3 regions of the Secundilactobacillus paracollinoides genome follow, and region 3 is predicted to be linked to each of the others. Evidence: riboswitches for the same ligand, from Rfam matches in the RefSeq annotation. Region 3 holds a riboswitch; each other region holds the start of a gene.
The links. Region 3 has a riboswitch for thiamine pyrophosphate ahead of cytX (putative hydroxymethylpyrimidine transporter CytX). Riboswitches for the same ligand answer to the same signal wherever they lie in the genome.
Positions count from the first base shown of each region.

Region 1 (6,072 bases), 700 kb from region 3:
CACTAAGCCAGCAAAAATGGCACTATTTATACTAACGAAAGGCATTCTCATGACTGATATTTTCTACGAAACGATCACGCCCAATCGACACCTGCCATTTCGCCTGCTCATTCACGATAATGGCGTTGCACACCGTGTCCTAAGTCACTGGCATCACTCATTTGAAATCGCCTATGTGATCACTGGTGAAAACACAAATTTCACCGTCAACGGTCAGCACTTTGACCAATCAAAAGGTGAAGTTGTCGTCATCAATCCGTACGAGGTGCACCGTCTGGACTTACCCACAGACCATAAACGAGTCGCGCTGACCGTGATGTTGCCAAACGATATCCTGACTGCCAGTAATATCGCGATTGAAACCCACATCCAGAATCGTATTCCAAATGATACTCAGCTCCAAGGCTATTTTAACACCTTATATCAGACGACCCGCCACCCGGCAACTACTGGCACGCAGGCAGAGCAGATTGGTTTAGTCTATCTTATCTTGAGTGACCTTGTTACTCACTATTCTCAGGCCGATGCCACTAAAAGAACACCCCATTACTCCGCACAAATGGATCATCTCTCCCCAGTCATCACGTGGATCGACCGCCACTATCAAGAAAAGATCACCGTGGAAAAATTGGCAGGAATTGCCAACTTATCTGCCAGCTACTTTGCGCATTTGTTCCAAAAATATCTGAATCAATCGCCATTAGTGTACGTCACAAGTCGGCGTCTATTAGCAGCAGAAAAACAGTTATTAACAACCTCAGACAGTCTGGAGGCCATTGCATTTACGACTGGTTTTCCTAACGTCAAAGCGCTTAATGTGGCGTTTAAGCATCACTTTTCTCAGTCCCCAAACCAGTATCGGCTGACCCATCAATAGCAGGATTCACCCCAATCTCAGCAGAATATTGCTTAATGTCGTATTTGAAAGCGCTTTAATATTAATTTGTGAAATGCGTTTACATCTTACGAAATGGGGGCACCATCATGAATCAAACGTCCGACAATCGCGATTCCCTATCTTTTAAAATCGCGTTATTATCTTCAACATTTTTAATCACCGGCGCCAGCGCAACATCGGCTCTGTTACCAAGTCTCCGTCAAGCCTTTCCGTCGGTGTCTAAAGCCACCTTGCAGTCTTTTTTTTCAATCACTGCCTTACCACAGTTCATCGCCTTAATTGCGGCAGCTTTTCTTGCAACAAAAATCGGCAAACGAAATGTCATTCTTTTTGGCGCGTTGCTTTGGACAATTAGCGGTCTACTGCCAATGGTATTAAATAATTTTCCAATTATTTTAGCCAGCAGAGTTTTTCTAGGGCTTAGTTTAGGTTTAATTCAACCTATCGGGACAAGCATGATTGCTGATCTTTATACTGGTGAAGTACGAAATACCTTAATGGGAATTCAAAGTGCTGTTATCGGAATTTCAGGTACAGTTCTGACCTTCGCAATTGGCCTACTCATTACGATCAACTGGCGGTCAGCATTCTTGATATATCTATTAGGTCTAGTCGTATTCGTCTTAACTCTTCATTTCTTACCAAAAAAATTAGCCGGCGAAGGCGAAAATCAGCGTATTGATAATTCAGAAAATTCAAGCAATGGTACGAGTAGGCATCTTGGAAAAGATGTGATTGTATGGGTACTTTTAACTTTCTTTTTTAACTTAGGTCAAGGTGGCGTTAATATTGATTTCAACTTAGCGGTAGTTGAAGAACACATTGCTACAGCCACAGGTGCTGCCAACATGATGGTTGCTTATTCAGTCCTTGGTCTAATTACCGGTCTTTTGTTTGGATTTTATATAAAATTTGCTAAACGTTTTGGCGGTATTATTGCTGCGGTACTATTTTTTATGGGAAATTTGATAATTGCTACTACGCATGGCGTAGTTGTCTATTACATCGCAATGATGCTAACCGGCGCAGGATTTGGACTTTTCATGCCTTACATGTTTGCAGCTGTGAACAAACATACCACTGCAGCCAATTCGGCCTATGCAACCTCAGCAACAACGGCCGCTGCTTCACTAGCTAATTTCATTGCCCCTTATGTTTATAGTTTTCTTGCTAACGTATTCGGTAACAATACCAGTCAATTTGCATTTAATTTTGCGAGCGCATTTTCACTTATCTTAGTTCTCGGACTTATATATGAATACTTTACTGATACGAAAAAACAAAAAAGCATTTTGAAAGGAACAGATTGATATGACAGAGCGAGATATGACTCAATACATTTCACCAAAAAACTACAGTTATAGTGAGTTTCCAGAAGCCACTGATGTCCCAGAAGGTATGAAGACTTTAAAAGTGTCTCTTACACCAAGTTATCCACACGTTGAACTCAACATTCCTTACGCAGTTAAAAATGGTTTGACCCTACATTTGCACATCATTACACCAGCAGAGGCAGAAAACAGTCCTCACCGGTACCCACTCATCATGTGGGTTCAAGGGTCAGCTTTTCACAAGCAGCAACTTGGCAATCACATGGCACACATGATTCACGTCGCCAGCCAGGGATTCGTGGTTGCTATGGTTGAATATCGATGGGCGCCAGAAAGCCCCTTTCCTGCACAGATCAAAGACTTGAAAACGGCCACGCGCTTTATGTTACGTCATGCCAGCGAATACCACGTAGACGCTAACCGCTATCTTGCTTGGGGAGATTCCTCCGGCGGCCACACTGTTTCTACGGCCGTCGTGACCGCAAACCTGCAAGAATTCAATGACGAAGATGTTCTTGAACAACCGCTGAATTATAAGGCATGTATCGATTTTTATGGTCCGAATGACATCAGCAAAATGAACAAAGTACCCTCGACTCAAGACCACATCACCGCGCATAGTCTCGAAGGTGAGTTTTTCGGCACCAACCACATTTATGACGTCCCCGACCTTGTTCAAAAGGGAAATCCCATCACCTATGTGGGTGACGAAAAACTGCCGCCGTTTTTAATCATGCACGGGAATAAGGATCGGCTTGTCCCATTTCAGCAAAGCGTCTTATTGTATCAGGCACTCAAGGCACACCATCAGAATGTCTCGTTCTATAAGATCGACCAAAGCGACCACGGATCTGATGCGTTCTTTACGCCAGATGTGCTACAAATTACATTTGACTTCATCAAAAATGCTTTAAACTAGCACACAAAGGACTTTGACCGATCCAGTCAAAGCCCTTTTTATTATCGATTAAATTTCAATACGCGCGATCGTGCCAACAGGCTGTAAATGCTGTGCACCAGCACCGTGCCGAAGAAAATGACGGAAATCAACCGCACTGTAAACAACGCGGCAATCATCGGCAGCGAATAATGAATATAACCCAGTTTAAATACTTCATACGCAAACGCCACGACAGTCGTTGTCACGGAAGAAGTGAGCAGACTGACCCAGTCCCAGCGTTTGTACCGCCAGATGGTAAACCCAACTTCACTCCCGATACCTTGAACAATACCTGAAAGCAACGCTGCGATACCAAAGGTGCCACCGAAAATCACTTCTGCGGCAGCGCCCAACACTTCGCCGACAATGGCCGCACCAGGAATCCGCGTCATAAAAATAGCAAGAGGTCCAGCCATGATCCACAGCCCAAACAACACTTCGTTCGCAAATGGGCCAATCACAATATACAGTGCGTTGTACAAATAATCTGTCCCAACAAAAATGGCACCAAAAACGATGGCCATCACGGCAATTAAAATAATATCCTGTAGGTGAAATTTTTTCTTTTGCATGTTAATTCTCCTTCGCTGGTTTCTCAGCGTGACACCATTGCCAAACAAAGCGGGCAATGATCTTTGTGTAGGTTAATAACTGGGTAAAGCTGGCTTGTTCATCGTTGGTATGTGCCTGTGACATAGTACCTGGTCCGTATATCACACACGGAATGCCGAAGTAGTCAAACCAACCACCATCCGCGACAGACGTTGACATGGTCACAGTTGGTGCCTCACCAATCTGTGACTCATGAGTTACTTCTAACAACTGAATAGCCGCCGAATCCTCATCCAATTCAAGCGACGGAAAGACCTCGCCCTTATCAACGAGCATCGATTCACCGCCCCATTCAAATGTTGGCAAATTATCACGTAACCACGGATCAGCCGTCGCCGCTGCAAGAACCTGCTGTTCCACTTCAGCGGTGATATCATCAACATTTTCATCGGGATAAAAGTGCACAGTGATCCAGAGTCTCACCTCATCCGCCACAAATGCTGGGTGAATTCCACCCTCAATATACGACGGATTAATCGTATCCGTCCCCGCAGGAAACCCCGGATAAGACTTCGTAACCGCCCAATAGTGTTCCAGCGTTTGCAACGCTTGAATGACCACAACCATTTTTTCGACCATACTAGCAGCCTTTAATCCGCCACCAGCCGCCACCATGTTGACGCGGTTACCGTCATGATAGGTTTTTTGACTCTTGAGCGTGACCCAGCCAGTAATAACGCCACCCTGTCCCTGCAACTGCAGATCACTTGTGTCGCCAACCAACGCAAAATCCACCGTCTCTCCTTGTTCCAGCAACCGTTTGGTCCCAACTTCACCGGCCTCTTCACCCACGACAGATTGGAATTTCAAATCACCCGGCAACTGCACACCAAGGGCCTTCAGCTGGTCGAACAAGTACAGAAAACAGGCCATGGCGCCCTTCATATCACTCACACCGCGGCCAATCACCAAGTCACCGTTGCGTTGCATGGTAAACGGGTCGGTCTGCCAGTCCTGGTCAGCTATCGTGGCCACATCAACATGGCCATTAAGTAACAGACTGTTGTGTGCCTTCGCATCAGTACCATGAAGGGTCGCGGACACCAGCGTATCCGTGTCATAGAAAGGCTGCGTCTTGACGTCAAACCCCGCCGTTTCCAGTTGTGTCGTAATCATCTCTTGTAACGGTGTGGTATTCCGTGCCGTTGGCGACACTGTTTTGAACGCAACTAATTGTCCTAATTTTTCAAACAAGTCATCCTGGTGATCTTCAAGCGCCTGCAGCAGTGCCTGTTCTGTCGCTTTTGCCAAACTGCTCATCCTTTCTGTGTTCCTCAGGGGACAGACGTGTTGATCCACGCAAAATAACCTCTCAACTAGCAGTCAAGAGGTTAGAAATCGCGCGTGTTTTCATGTCTCATAGCCGTCCCTACGCGAGTTCTAACTCTCAGGTTCAAAGGGTCCGGTCGTTAACCGTCTCAGCCCACATGGGGCTCCCCTCGCTTTTGATTCAAATCATGCCATAAGTGTTGGCGAATTACAAGTGAAACCTCACAATACTTTCAGGACAGCTGTCCGCAGTGCCTCTGTTGCAGCAATCGTATCCTCCGCTTGCATAATGGCCGAAACAACTGCGACGCCATCCACGTGAGCGGGCTGAACTGCCGCCACATTGCTGGCCTTCAACCCACCGATCGCATAGACTGGAATCGGCACCCGCGCTTTAATCTCTGCCAACGTATCGACGCTGGTACGCACCGTCTTAACGTGGGTCGTCGTTGGAAAAATAGCACCGACGCCCAGATAATCCGCGCCCTCACGCACTGCCCGGTCAGCTTGCGCAATCGTTTTGGTAGTGGCACCGATGAGTTTATCCGGTCCCAAAATTTGGCGAACGACCGCCACTGGCAGATCACTTTGACCAACGTGAACGCCGGCAGCGTCCACCGCCTGGGCAATGTCCAACCGGTCATCGATCAGTAATGGCAGGTCGTAGCGGTCAGTAATCATCTTGACGCGTTGTGCCAATCGGAAATAGTCACCACTGGCCAACGTCTTCTCCCGTAGTTGAACGAGGTCAACCCCAGCCTGGCAAGCAAGTTCTAACCGTTCAAAAAAGGTGTCATCCGTTAATCCGGTTCGGTCAGTTACAAGGTATAACGGTCTGTTTGTTAGGGTCATGAAACCATCCTCCCGACTCAAAAATAGTATTGCACTCGCATTCTAACGAACAATTTCTCGCTTGTATAGTCAGACTCACCCTCACCGAGCGCCAAAATTAAATTGCTTCATCAGAGCAAAAAAACAAGAAAAACAACAAAAACGTCTTCGGTTGACATTTTAAATCGAGT
Region 1 is NZ_CP014912.1:650,760-656,831, forward strand. It holds gene AYR61_RS02640 (AraC family transcriptional regulator) at 50-877, shown strand; gene AYR61_RS02645 (MFS transporter) at 985-2,208, shown strand; gene AYR61_RS02650 (alpha/beta hydrolase) at 2,210-3,148, shown strand; gene AYR61_RS02655 (ECF transporter S component) at 3,190-3,741, opposite strand; gene AYR61_RS02660 (acetylornithine deacetylase) at 3,743-5,041, opposite strand; TPP riboswitch at 5,131-5,231, opposite strand; gene thiE (thiamine phosphate synthase) at 5,273-5,902, opposite strand.
Region 1: linked by a shared signal. The riboswitch ahead of AYR61_RS02660 (acetylornithine deacetylase) and the one ahead of cytX (putative hydroxymethylpyrimidine transporter CytX) in region 3 are both predicted to bind thiamine pyrophosphate.

Region 2 (6,072 bases), 160 kb from region 3:
TAAGATCTTCAAGGTCAGTGCGGAGAATCGCTGCCATTTCGGCGTCGTTGTTGGCCGTTATGTTTTGAATTTTCATTGGATCGTCTCACTTTGCTATGGTTTAAAGGCGATTATAGATGGGTTGGTGATGGGTTACAAGGTGGGATTTAGCTTTTTAGTTTTTTGCTAGTGGTGTACATGTCATTAGTTTACTTGTGTTTAGGGCTTTCTTGGCAGCAGTGCCGTAACGCGTTCCACAAACCAAAGACTTGCACAGAAGCGGACTCTGTTACAAAATCCAAGCCCGGGATTTTATAACAGAGTCCGCTTCTGCTCCAGTCTTTAACCGGTTCGTTCCACGCTCATTTTCTCTTTCTTGGCAGCCGTGCCGTAACGCGTTCCACAAGGCAAGGGGCTACTGTGTAACGAACTCGGGCAAAAAAGTCAGGCCCAGACTTTTCTGCCCGAGTTCGTTACACTCCGCCCCTTAACCGCCTTGTTCCACGCTCATTTTCTCTTTCTTGGCAGCCGTGCCATAACGCGTTCCGAAAAACTGAGGGCTACTGCCTAAGCGACTCTGACAAAAATGCCAGGTTCGGGCATTTCTGTCAGAGTCGCTTAGGCGCCGCCCTCAAACCGTTTTTCTCCACGCTCACCACGCCTGTTTATCCATCGCCATCTGCCAAAACGCCAATTCATAGGCACTACTCCGCACAAACGAATCCTGCATCTGCGCGCGCTCCGTGTCATCCGCATTGTCAGCCGTCTTGTTGGTCAACTGGATCATCGTGTTCACACTATCGGTATAGTCGTCGCTGTCATACGTTTCGATCCAACGTTCGTACAGCTCAACGGGTGAGCCGGCCGCTATCAAGCGTTGGCCAATTTCGTTGTACAGCCAGTAGCATGGCAACAATCCCGCAATGGCACGGCCCGGTGTTCCTCGGTCTAATTCTGAGTACATATGGTTCACGTAGTTATAAGCGGTTGGAGCCATCGGTGTGTGGGCGATCTCATCCGGCGTGATGCCCAACCGGTCAAAGAAGCCTTCTCGGACAGCGATTTCGCCGTCCTTGAGACCCTGAGCGCCAGCCATTAGAAAGTCGACGTCTTCTTTGTCCGTTAATTTTTCAGCAATTTTTTCATGGAGCTTGCCAAATTCGTTGAGATAATAGCGGTCCTGAATCAAATAGTAACGGAACACGTCGTTAGGCAGTGAACCGTCGCCAATCTCGTGCACAAATGGGTGGTCAAAGCTCTTTTGCCAGCATGGTTCAGCAGCTGTGTGGATTTGCGTTGTAAAGGTGGTCAATGTGGGTCCTCCTCGTTTTAAAAAAGCGGGCAACAAAATACCGACCAGGAGACAACAGGCTGGTCGGTCGTTTAATCATCATTGATTATCCGTTAACTTTCCTTCGCGAGTGTTGGCTCACAGGTTCAAAGGGTTCGGTAAAAACCGTCTCAGCAAATTGCGCCCCTAGTTAGATTATTGAATTACAAGTTTTAGTATAGCACAGTTTCGTAAAATGAAAGCGATTCATTAATGCAACCTAGCGCAGGAGGTAACCGCCATCAACTGGCAGCATCACGCCGGTGACATAGTCGGAGGCGGCGCTGGCAAGAAAGACCATCGGCCCCATGAGCTGTTCAGGTTTTCCCCAGTCCCCTGATGGAATGTGGGCAGCAATCTCCGGCCCGCGAACGGGATCCTCCTGGAGTGGTTTGGTCATGTCGGTGCTGATATAGCCCGGTGCTAGACCATTCACTTGAATATGGTACGGTGCGAGCGCATCCGCATAGGCTTTAGTCAGCCCCATCACAGCGTGCTTACTGGCGGCGTATGGGAATATCCGTTTGCCCGCGCGGTACGACTGCATCGATCCAATGTTGATGATTTTCCCGTGTTGCTGGTCAGACATTACCTTGGCAGCCGCATGGGACAGGTAGTATAACCCATTGAGATTGACATCAATAACCTTGCGCCAATCCTCATCCTTGAACTCGAGCACGTCGTTGCGCAGTTGGATCCCCGCATTATTAACGAGAATGTCGAGGTGGCCAAATTTTTCAATCACTGCCTGCACAATGGCATCCGCCGCATCTGGATCGGTAATATCCTGTTGCAGAAACGCCACCTGTTGGCCGTTTGCCTCGACCTTTTCCTTGGTCTCGTCCCAACCACGCTGTGAGGCACTGACCACAAAAATATCCGCGCCGTATTCAGATAGCGCAATTGAGTAGAACTGCCCCAGCCCGTGGGCGCCACCTGTGATAAGGGCCACCTTGCCGGCGAGTGAGAAACTATTTTGATCAAACATCCTATCGCTTCCTAACTGCTGACGCGTACGCCAGCTGGATTTAAGTCACGACCATTATACAACGTCAAATGCACACAATGATGTCACTTCAACAGCGTCTCTAGACCGGTCGCAATCAGACCACCGATCAGCGGTCCGCACATCGGTACCCAAGCGTAGCCCCATTCGGCATTCCCCTTATGTGGCACGGGCCAAATGGTATACGCAAACCGTGGTGCCCAATCACGGGCGGGGTTCAGCGCAAAGCCAGTTGTGGTCCCAAGACCGGTACCAACAACCATGATCAATAGCCCAACAATCAGCGGTTTAAGCCCCTGCGTGAAGTTACCAAGGTTCAGCAAAATAAAGACAAACGCAAAGGTGGCAATGATTTCAGACAACAGGTTAAACACCGGTGACTTGATGGCCGGCCGAGTCGCAAAAATGCCCACAGAGTTCCCCGCGGCTTCGTCTGAACTGGCTTTAAAGTGTGGATAGAATTGAATCATGACCAGCGTGGCACCCACGAAGGCCCCGAGAAATTGGCCAAGTAAATACGGCAACACATCGTGCCAGGGAAACAACCCAAAAATGGCATAGGGAATCGTGACTGCGGGATTGAGATGCCCCTGAGAGCCCAGCATGCCAGCTACGTAAACACCCATGGTCACCGCAATCCCCCAGGAAAGACTGGCATACAGCCAATTCGACCCCTTCGCATACGTTTTGTTCAAGTTCATACTGGCACCGGTCCCAGCGCCCAACAAAATCAAGACCATCGTGCCAAAAAATTCACCAATAAACCCGTTCATCAACAACACCCATCTTTCAGTTATGATTAACTCGGTATTAACTGAGCCTATTCTATCATAATAAAAACGGTTCCAGGACAACAAACTGCTAGTTTGAGATATAAAAATGCTATTGTTGGGTCTTATTTGAAGATTTATGACTGGTGTTTATGAAATTCAGACTCCTTAATCGCCATTTGTATATTCTTTTACTGACATTATCGGTTATTTTCAAATGACATTATTGCTTGAATTTGCAAATCATTCTGCAAAGGTACGGCTTGATTGTCGAGCTATACCAATTGTAAAACGTAGTGGTTAGAAATACTGCTTACCTTAGGATACTTATTGAGTCTCACAGTGTTAGTCGAGACTCCCTTCAGTGCAAAGTAATTACTAATAATAGGACTCTCTATGTTAAGTAACACTCTGTTAGAAGTATTGCTATCAGTAAGTTGTTGGCAGTCAAAGGCGGATTCTCTGCGAACTGAGGGTGATTATAATGCGATACTTAGGCAATTGAGACTATGCGCGCTATGTAAGTGGAGTGCCAAATGACGCAATGCAACGAATTCAGCAAGCAAATCAGCTCATTTAACACTGATAACTACCAAGCTCAATAATGAGAAAATAAGAAAATATTCTAATTAATTCAGCTAACTTCCTCGCTTTTTGGGACCGAATCGAGTATAGTACAATTAAACTTTACAAATAATTTCATTAAATTGTTTTAATTCCATGTAAGAACTATGAAAGCGACTGAAAGTAACGCGTTGCATTCCCAGGACAGTATTCCCACTGTCCGCGTGTTGCCAGCTTTCATTCAATTTTTACTTGAAAATATCAATGAACTTTCCCGTCATTGATGGTTTAAAAATAAATCAGAAATGAAATTTGTTTCAGACTTTTGTCGCATGACCTATGCCTTTCAGAAGAATACCAGACCACATTTTGAAGACAGCGCTTTATTCCCTTTCATGCGTTGTTTTCATAACTCGTTTAACTGGATCAGAACACTTGAAAATGTCAAAATTTTCAGGTATACCATTTCAGTCAGTTGAGTTGACAGTCTGTCAATAATACCGTATATTTTCTGGACATAGGAGCGTGATTACATGCAAAATACTAGCCTAGACCAAAGATCAATCAACGCCTTACGTTTTTTGAGCGTTGATATGATTGAAAAGGCCAATTCAGGTCACCCGGGGCTCCCATTAGGCGTTGCCCCAATGGCCTACACATTATGGACAAAACATTTAAACATTAACCCCACTGACCAAAAGTGGGTCAACCGCGACCGGTTTGTGCTTTCAGCCGGCCATGGTTCTGCATTGCTTTACAGCCTGCTGCACCTTTCTGGCTTCAATCTTTCTATTGAAGACCTGAAGCAGTTCCGCCAGTTCCAATCAAAAACCCCTGGTCACCCCGAATACGGGATCGTTGACGGGGTTGAAGCAACCACCGGTCCCCTTGGTCAAAGCCTCGGGATGGCGGTTGGGATGGCGATGGCGGAAAACCATTTGGCTGCCCAGTACAACCAACCCGGTTTCAATATTATGGACCACTACACTTACGTCATTTCTGGCGACGGCGACCTCATGGAAGGCGTCTCACATGAATCCGCAAGTTTGGCGGGCCATTTGAAACTCGGAAAATTGATCGTGCTTTACGATGACAACAATATTTCACTCGATGGCCCCACCAGTATGGCGTTTACCGAAAACGTCTCCGAACGTTTCGAAGCCTACGACTGGCAGGTTCTCCACGTGGCTGACGGCAATAATATGGCGGAAATTAACGCTGCGATTGAAACGGCGAAGGCCAACCCGAACCAGCCAACGCTGATCGATGTTAAAACAATCATCGGGTTTGGGTCACCGGTTGCAGGTACTAACACTGTGCACGGTAAGCCGTTGGGTGAAGCCAACATGGCTGCTACCCGAGAAGCGCTCGGGTGGCACTACGCCCCATTTGAAGTGCCTGAAGACGTAACCGATAACTTCAAGTCTAACGTGAAGAACCGCGGGATCGACGCTGAAGCTGATTGGACAAACCTGTTTGACGAATACACCCGGCAGTTCCCAGAACTGGCTGAGCGGTTCTTAAACGGCTTCAAACCCGTTCACTTCGACCTGGATCTCCCAGTAAGCCACGTCGGCGAAAAGGAATCCGGGCGGAACACCAGCCAGCGCATCATCGGCGCCATTTCTCAGCAGCTGCCAAGCTTTTGGGGTGGTTCAGCTGACCTCTTCGCTTCAAACAAAACGAACATTAAAACAGCAACTGCTTGCGAGGCCAACGCGCCAGCTGGCCAGAACATCTGGTTTGGCGTGCGGGAATTCGGTGAAGCGACGGCTGTCAATGGGATGATCCTGCACGGCGGGATCCACGCGTTTGCCAGCACGTTCTTTGTCTTCTCGGACTACATGCGCGCAGCCATCCGGTTGGCTGCAATTCAACAGATTCCAGCCACCTACATTTTCACCCACGACTCCGTTGCCGTTGGTGAAGACGGCCCGACCCACGAACCCATCGAACATCTGATGAGTTTCCGGGCAATGCCAAACGTGAACGTCATCCGTCCTGCTGACACCAATGAAACAACAGCGGCATGGCGGGTTGCTCTGGCAGCTTCCAATACCCCAACCATTTTGGTGCTGTCACGGCAAGACCTGCCAACATTGCCACTGACAGAAACGTTAGCCGACGAAGGCGTAAAACATGGTGGTTACGTGCTCTCCCCATCAAAGGGTGATGTGCCAGAAGGGATCTTGATTGCCACTGGTTCGGAAGTCCACGTCGCAGTAGCTGCCCAAACGCAACTGCGTGAACAAGGCCATGACGTTTCAGTGGTCTCCATGCCATCCTTTGAACTCTTCGACGCCCAGTCAGCTGAATACAAGGAATCTGTCCTGCCGTCAGCCGTGACAAAACGGGTATCGATCGAGTTAGGCACCACCATGGGTTGGGAACACTACATTGGCTTGAACGGGATTGCCTTGGGC
Region 2 is NZ_CP014912.1:1,503,264-1,509,335, reverse strand. It holds gene AYR61_RS06315 (GNAT family N-acetyltransferase) at 1-76, opposite strand, end outside; gene tenA (thiaminase II) at 632-1,291, opposite strand; TPP riboswitch at 1,373-1,468, opposite strand; gene AYR61_RS06305 (glucose 1-dehydrogenase) at 1,530-2,297, opposite strand; gene AYR61_RS06300 (MIP/aquaporin family protein) at 2,381-3,088, opposite strand; gene tkt (transketolase) at 4,183-6,072, shown strand, end outside.
Region 2: linked by a shared signal. The riboswitch ahead of tenA (thiaminase II) and the one ahead of cytX (putative hydroxymethylpyrimidine transporter CytX) in region 3 are both predicted to bind thiamine pyrophosphate.

Region 3 (6,072 bases):
CTTACGCTCCGCCCTCAAAGCGCCTTGCTACACACTCTATAAAATGATCACGAACAATCTACCATATTCAAAAAGAATAACGGTTACGGTTTAGAATTATGCCTGAAAGTCGTTGTTAAAGCAAGTAAATAGCTTACGAATTTGTAAAACGTAACATTTACTATTTACAAAACTGGTTGACTTTGGTAACCTTTAAAACGTAATAATTACTATTTAAAATCATTTGGAGGTTATTGGTATGTTTAAAGGTAGATTAGAACGTAGTTTGGTCGCGATAGCAGCACTGATTGGGGTTGGTGCCGCTTTGACCGGTTGCGGGAAAGCGTCGACTAGTAGTAACGGCCACAAAATCGATGTGGTCACGAGTACTGATTTTTATGGTGGCGCGGCTAAGGCTGTGTTGGGCAACAAGGGGACGGTGCATTCAATCATCAATAAACCATCAGTGGATCCCCACGACTATGAGCCAACACCGGTTGTGGCCAAGCAAGTGCACGCGGCGGATGTGACGGTCGCAAACGGTATCGGCTACGATAGCTGGATGACAAAGCTGACGGCAAATAGTAAAGCGACTAACATCAAGGTCGGCGACGATCTAATGGGTAAAAGAGACGGCGACAATCCGCATATCTGGTATAATCCGGCAACGATGCCGAAGCTAGCAAATCAACTAGTAGCAACCTTTGCGAAGGCGCAGCCAAAGAACAAAGCCTACTTCGAGAAAAACGCGCAGACCTACATTAAATCACTGAAAAATATCCAGACTGAGATCACAACCATCAAACAATTAGCCCAAAAATTGCCGAATAAGCGCGTGTACGTCAGCGAACCGGTCTTCGACTATGCGTTGGAAGCAACTGGTTTTAAGGTCGCAAACAAGTCATTTGAAGAGGCTATTGAAAACGAAAGTGACCCATCGCCAAAGTCTATTGCGGCAATGCAGGCGGGCATTAAACACCACAAGGTTGCCTTCTTTGTCAACAACAGCCAGGTCACCAGCAAGACAACGAAAAATATTATGAACCTGGCAAAGGCCAACCACGTACCGGTGTTACAAGTCACAGAGACATTGCCAGCTGGCAAGAATTACGATCAGTGGATGATGAGTCAGTACCGGCAGTTGACGAAAATTTTGAAGACTGAAGTCGGAAAATAGCGGGATGTCTGTGTCTGGTTAACCAATAGTCATGAAAAATGAGTCCATTCAATTATGACTTGAGAACAACCGGCAGTCACCACGCCATGAGAAGCAATGCTGTTAATAGGCTAGGCACAGTCGAGGGCGGATTTCTCTGCAAACAGTCTTTGATTATATTTCGATAGTTAACAAGTGGAAAAAGTAATTTCAATGTCAGTGGAATGTAGTAATTTGGCACGGCGCTGTGGTGTCGACATCAGTTGGCGACCGTACTTTGGTCGGTTACTGATGTGCGAGACGATGAAGATCCATTCGAGAGCTGCACAGCAGAAATCGAATTAGCTTCATCGCGAGCCACTTCAGCGTCGTGCCAAATTGCGGAATGCAACGGACGTTTAACACCATCATTTTACAGACTTGCACAGAAACAAATAAACCGATAAAATTAAACTAAATTGAAAACGCACTAGGGGTGCCAGAAATGGCTGAGATAGAAGAAATTCTGATCCCTTCGAACCTGTTAAGTTAATTCTTGCGAAGGAAAGTGTCGACATCCATCGGGTAAAATAAGGATCTCTCACTGGTTGCGGTTAACCGTATTCAGTGAGAGATTTTTTGGGTTAAAGCGTCCGATGGCAGTTAAAATGAGGAGGGTTTCACTTGGGTAACACGAAGTTGAGCGGTTTGTTCCTGTTGTGGGCGGGGGCCGCGATTTCCATCGCTGAAATTGTAACGGGGACGCTGGTAGCGCCGCTGGGTTGGCTGGAAGGGCTGACGGCGATTTTGCTGGGGCATTTGATTGGCTGTTTTGTGTTTCTGCTGCCGGTTGGCTATTTGTCGGCTAAGCGAGACCAGACGGCGATTCAAGCAACAGGCTCAGTGTTTGGCAGCGCTGGCGTCGGGTTGTTTTCGATTCTAAATGCGGTTCAACTATTGGGCTGGACGGCGGTGATGATCGTCAACGCACAACAGGCGATGAACGGAATCGCTAAAACGCTATTCCACTACCAGTCTGCGGTGGTGATGTCAGTGATTGTGGCGGTTCTGATCGTTGTTTGGCTGCTGATGGATCACAACTGGCTGTTCAAAATTAACAACGCAATCGTTATTCTGTTAGCCGTTGGCATGCTGCTGATCCTATGGACGATCATTGCCCATAGCGGCGGACACACTGCGTCCAATTTGGCACCCATGAGTTTCGGGTCGGCTGTTGATTTGAGTGTGACCATGGCGCTGTCGTGGCTGCCGCTGATCGGTGACTACACGCAGCATACTGACAAAACGTTTCAGGCCAGTTTGGCCAGTGTCAGCGGCTACTTTGTGGCCAGTTTCGGCATGTTTGCGTTGGGGATGTTCACCGTTATTTTAACCGGTGAATCCAATTTTACAGTGGCTCTGTCGCAAACAAAACTGGGGTTGATTGCGCTGTTTATCATTGTGTTTTCAACGGTCACAACAACATTCATGGACGCCTATTCGGCAGCAACGAACATTGCTAATTTGGTCAAAGCCAAGCGCGTTAATGTGATTACTATCATCGTTACTGTGCTTGGTTTGGTGATTGCGCTGGGCGTTTCTATGGCGTACTACGAAAACTTTCTGTACGCGATTGGGGCCGTTTTTGCGCCGTTGTTTGCGATCCTCTTCGTCAGTGTGTTCTTCATGCACGCACGGCTAGCCGTATGGTTGAACTTTGTTTGGTGGTTAATTGGTGTGGTGGGCTATTCCTGGCTGCAGAAACTGGACTTCTTTTTGGGGACAACGTTCTTCCTGGCGCTTATTTTGGGTGTCGGCGTCTACCTGACTGGTCTGGTGGCTAGGAAATACCCATTGCTGGACTAGACAAAGGGGTTATTTGGTCTCATGACAAAACGCGTTTACTATCTCGCCATGACGTCGGTGCTGGTGGCACTGGGCGTTATTGGTGGCAGTTTATTTGAATTTACGGTCGGTGTTGCCAAGGTGGCACCAATGCAACATTTGATCAATGTGGTTTCAGGCGTGTTACTCGGGCCATGGTTGGCAACCACGCAAGCGTTTTTAACGTCCTTGATCCGCAACTTGATGGGAACGGGTACAATTCTGGCGTTTCCCGGCAGCATGTTCGGTGCTTGGTGAACTCATTGGCACAGGCATTATTGGCGCCTTTGTGGCTTACCCGATTGCTGCGCTATTTCTGGGAACGAAGGGCGCACTTTGGGTGTTTGTCCCGAGCTTTTTCTTGAGTGCTTTGGTTGGCGTGATTGTTGCCTACGTTGTGCTGAAAAGCATGTGGGCGACGGTGATCAAACCGCAAATGGATCGATTGAAATGAAAAAAAGCGATGGTCACCAGTAACCCGGTGGACATCGCTTTTAGTTTTGTTTTGGCATTAATACCATATCTAAGTGTGGAATATCATCTTCAAGATAAACATCAGATTTAGGTTCAAACCCAAATGATTCATAGAATTCTTGTAGGTATGCCTGCGCTTGAATCTTGATCGGCTTATTCGGGAAACGTTGTGCAATCACGTCCAGCGTTTCTTGGACGATTTTTCTGCCAAGGCCATCTTTCCGAAATTGGTCAACAACCAGTACCCGACCGAAATTTACTTCGGTGTCTCTATTCATGACTCGGGTGTAGGCTTGTAGGTCGCCATTATCGTTAAAAAGGGCCACGTGCAGGTCGTCGAAATCATCATCGTCCACTTCCTGATAGGAACAGTTTTGCTCGACCACGAAGACCGCAACACGGGCTTTAAGGATGGTAATCAGTTGTTGGGGTGTCAGTTCATCAGTTTGTTTGATAAGAAGCATACGCATTCCTCCCATGAATTAAATGAATGCATCGAGTATAAAACTATTTTGTGGTAAATGCAACTAAAACTATTTGTAACGTGTAGAATTAGATGATTTATATAAATCTTGTATGCCGCTTCGTTCCGCCGGTCGGCCCTGCAGGCTGAGGTGGGGTCGCTTCGGAGCTATTGAATTTCCTTTCAGAAATTCAAGGATTTCCTATGTCTCCCGTATTAGTAGCCGACCCCAAAACGGTCGCTAACTAATACCGACACCACAACCTGCAATGCCGACCGGCTCCACTACGCTACAGCGTCCAATCAGCCCCAACATTCTGTGCCATCTGGTTCGTCAGTTCAAGTAATTTCTGCCGGTCGGCTTCACTGATACCGGTCAGGGCGACTTCATTTGAGTAGTCGTTTTCCCGTTTCAGCGTTGGGTAAACGGCCATGCCCTTATCCGTTGCGAACAGTGCCTTATTCTTATCGTTACCGGGCTGTTTGCGCCGTTCAACTAGCCCTTTTGCTTCCAGTTTTTTGATGGCTCGGGCAGCGGTGGAACGGTCGATCTTCACCAGTTCGGCCAAGTGGCTCTGGACGATACCAGGATGCTCGCAAATGCGCACGAGGTACACGTACTGGCCTTTTGTGAGGTCGAATTGTTTGAACTCCACGTTGGCAATGGCGTCCAGTGCGCGCGCAATCGTGCCGATATTTTTTAAAACGTCATCTTCCATTTAATGACCTCCGATCCTAGTGGGTGCTGATCATGTGGTATTCACTATCAACTAAGCGGAAGGTGTCTTCCAGACCGCTTGTGACGGCGACTTCGTGGTTCCGAGTGACAAAGACAGCCTCAAGTCCCGGTTGGGCTTCGATCAACGCCGGTCCCTTTTCCATGCCTTGATAAAACGCTTGGGTGGTCCAAATATCACCGTCGATGGAGCGGTCGCTGACGATGGTCACGCTGGCCAGGTCGTTTTTGATCGGGTAGCCGGTGTGCGAGTCAAACATGTGGTGGTATTCTTGGCCGTCAATGACGAGAAAGCGTTCGTAGATGCCAGATGTGACCAGCGATTTTTCAGCAGTGTTTAGGACGCCAGCTGGCACATCCCGTTTTTCGTCCGGACTCTGAATCCCGACACGCCATTTTTGGTCGTCATGGGTGCTGGGTCCGACTAACAGAATGTTGCCGCCGAGGTCGATGATGCCCGTTTTGACGCCGCGTTGCAGCCACAGCGTTTTGATGGCGTCGGCAATGTAGCCCTTCGCAATGGCACCCAGGTCGAGTTCCATGCCTTTTTTTGTCAGGAAAACGGTCTGGCGCTCATCGTTGAGTTCGATGTTGTCTGGGTCGATCAGCTGCAGCCGTTCTTGAATGTCGGCGTCCTTGGGCAGGTTAGCGCCGTCGAACCCGATGGCCCATAGTTTAACGAGCGGGCCAATGGCAACGTTAAACCCAAGGTGCATGGCGCTCACCGCCACCGCTCGTTTGACCAGCAGGTAGGTGATGGGCGATACCCCAACGGCGTGGTCGCCCGCCGCGTGGTTGATGGACATGACCTCAGACTCATTCCGGTTGACGGTCAGCAGGTCTTCGTAGTGTTGAATGAGTTGGAAACCGGCAGTGATGTCGGCTTCAGTAGCGGGTTCGGCAACGGTCAAATTGATGGCCGTGCCCAGTCCGTAAAATTCTTTATGCAGCAAGATTAGTCGCGCTCCTCGTGTGTGGTTTCAAAAATTCTGGTTGCTAGGTCGATAAAGCTTTGCGCCTGTTTTGTCGGCTCATTTTGATTGTTGTAAACGATGGCGATGTCGCACTGTAATGCGGTGGGTGTCAATTTGATGACCTGGGTCCGTGCCAATAATTCCGGTGTGAGTGCCGACTGTGGCGCAATCGTGGCACCCATACCACCGGCTGTGAGACTCATCGCGGTGGTAATGTTGGCGGTGCGCAGTACGATGTTCGGCCGGACGTTGTACTTGGTCAAATAACTGTTTACGATCCGTTGAAAGCCGGTCCGCTCAGTTTCGACAACGAAGTCCTTGCCGTTGATCAGTGGGCTGATGTCCAGTTGTTCTTCGGGTACGTGTTCGATTGCCCACTGTTTTGGCAGCAGTAGCGCACCGCCATCGGTATACAGTCGCTGATAGT
Region 3 is NZ_CP014912.1:1,346,188-1,352,259, forward strand. It holds gene AYR61_RS05690 (metal ABC transporter solute-binding protein) at 239-1,156, shown strand; TPP riboswitch at 1,597-1,698, shown strand; gene cytX (putative hydroxymethylpyrimidine transporter CytX) at 1,799-2,980, shown strand; partial or broken gene thiW (energy coupling factor transporter S component ThiW) at 3,002-3,452, shown strand; gene AYR61_RS05705 (GNAT family N-acetyltransferase) at 3,493-3,936, opposite strand; gene AYR61_RS05710 (MarR family winged helix-turn-helix transcriptional regulator) at 4,226-4,654, opposite strand; gene AYR61_RS05715 (FAD:protein FMN transferase) at 4,671-5,624, opposite strand; gene AYR61_RS05720 (LysR family transcriptional regulator) at 5,627-6,072, opposite strand, start outside.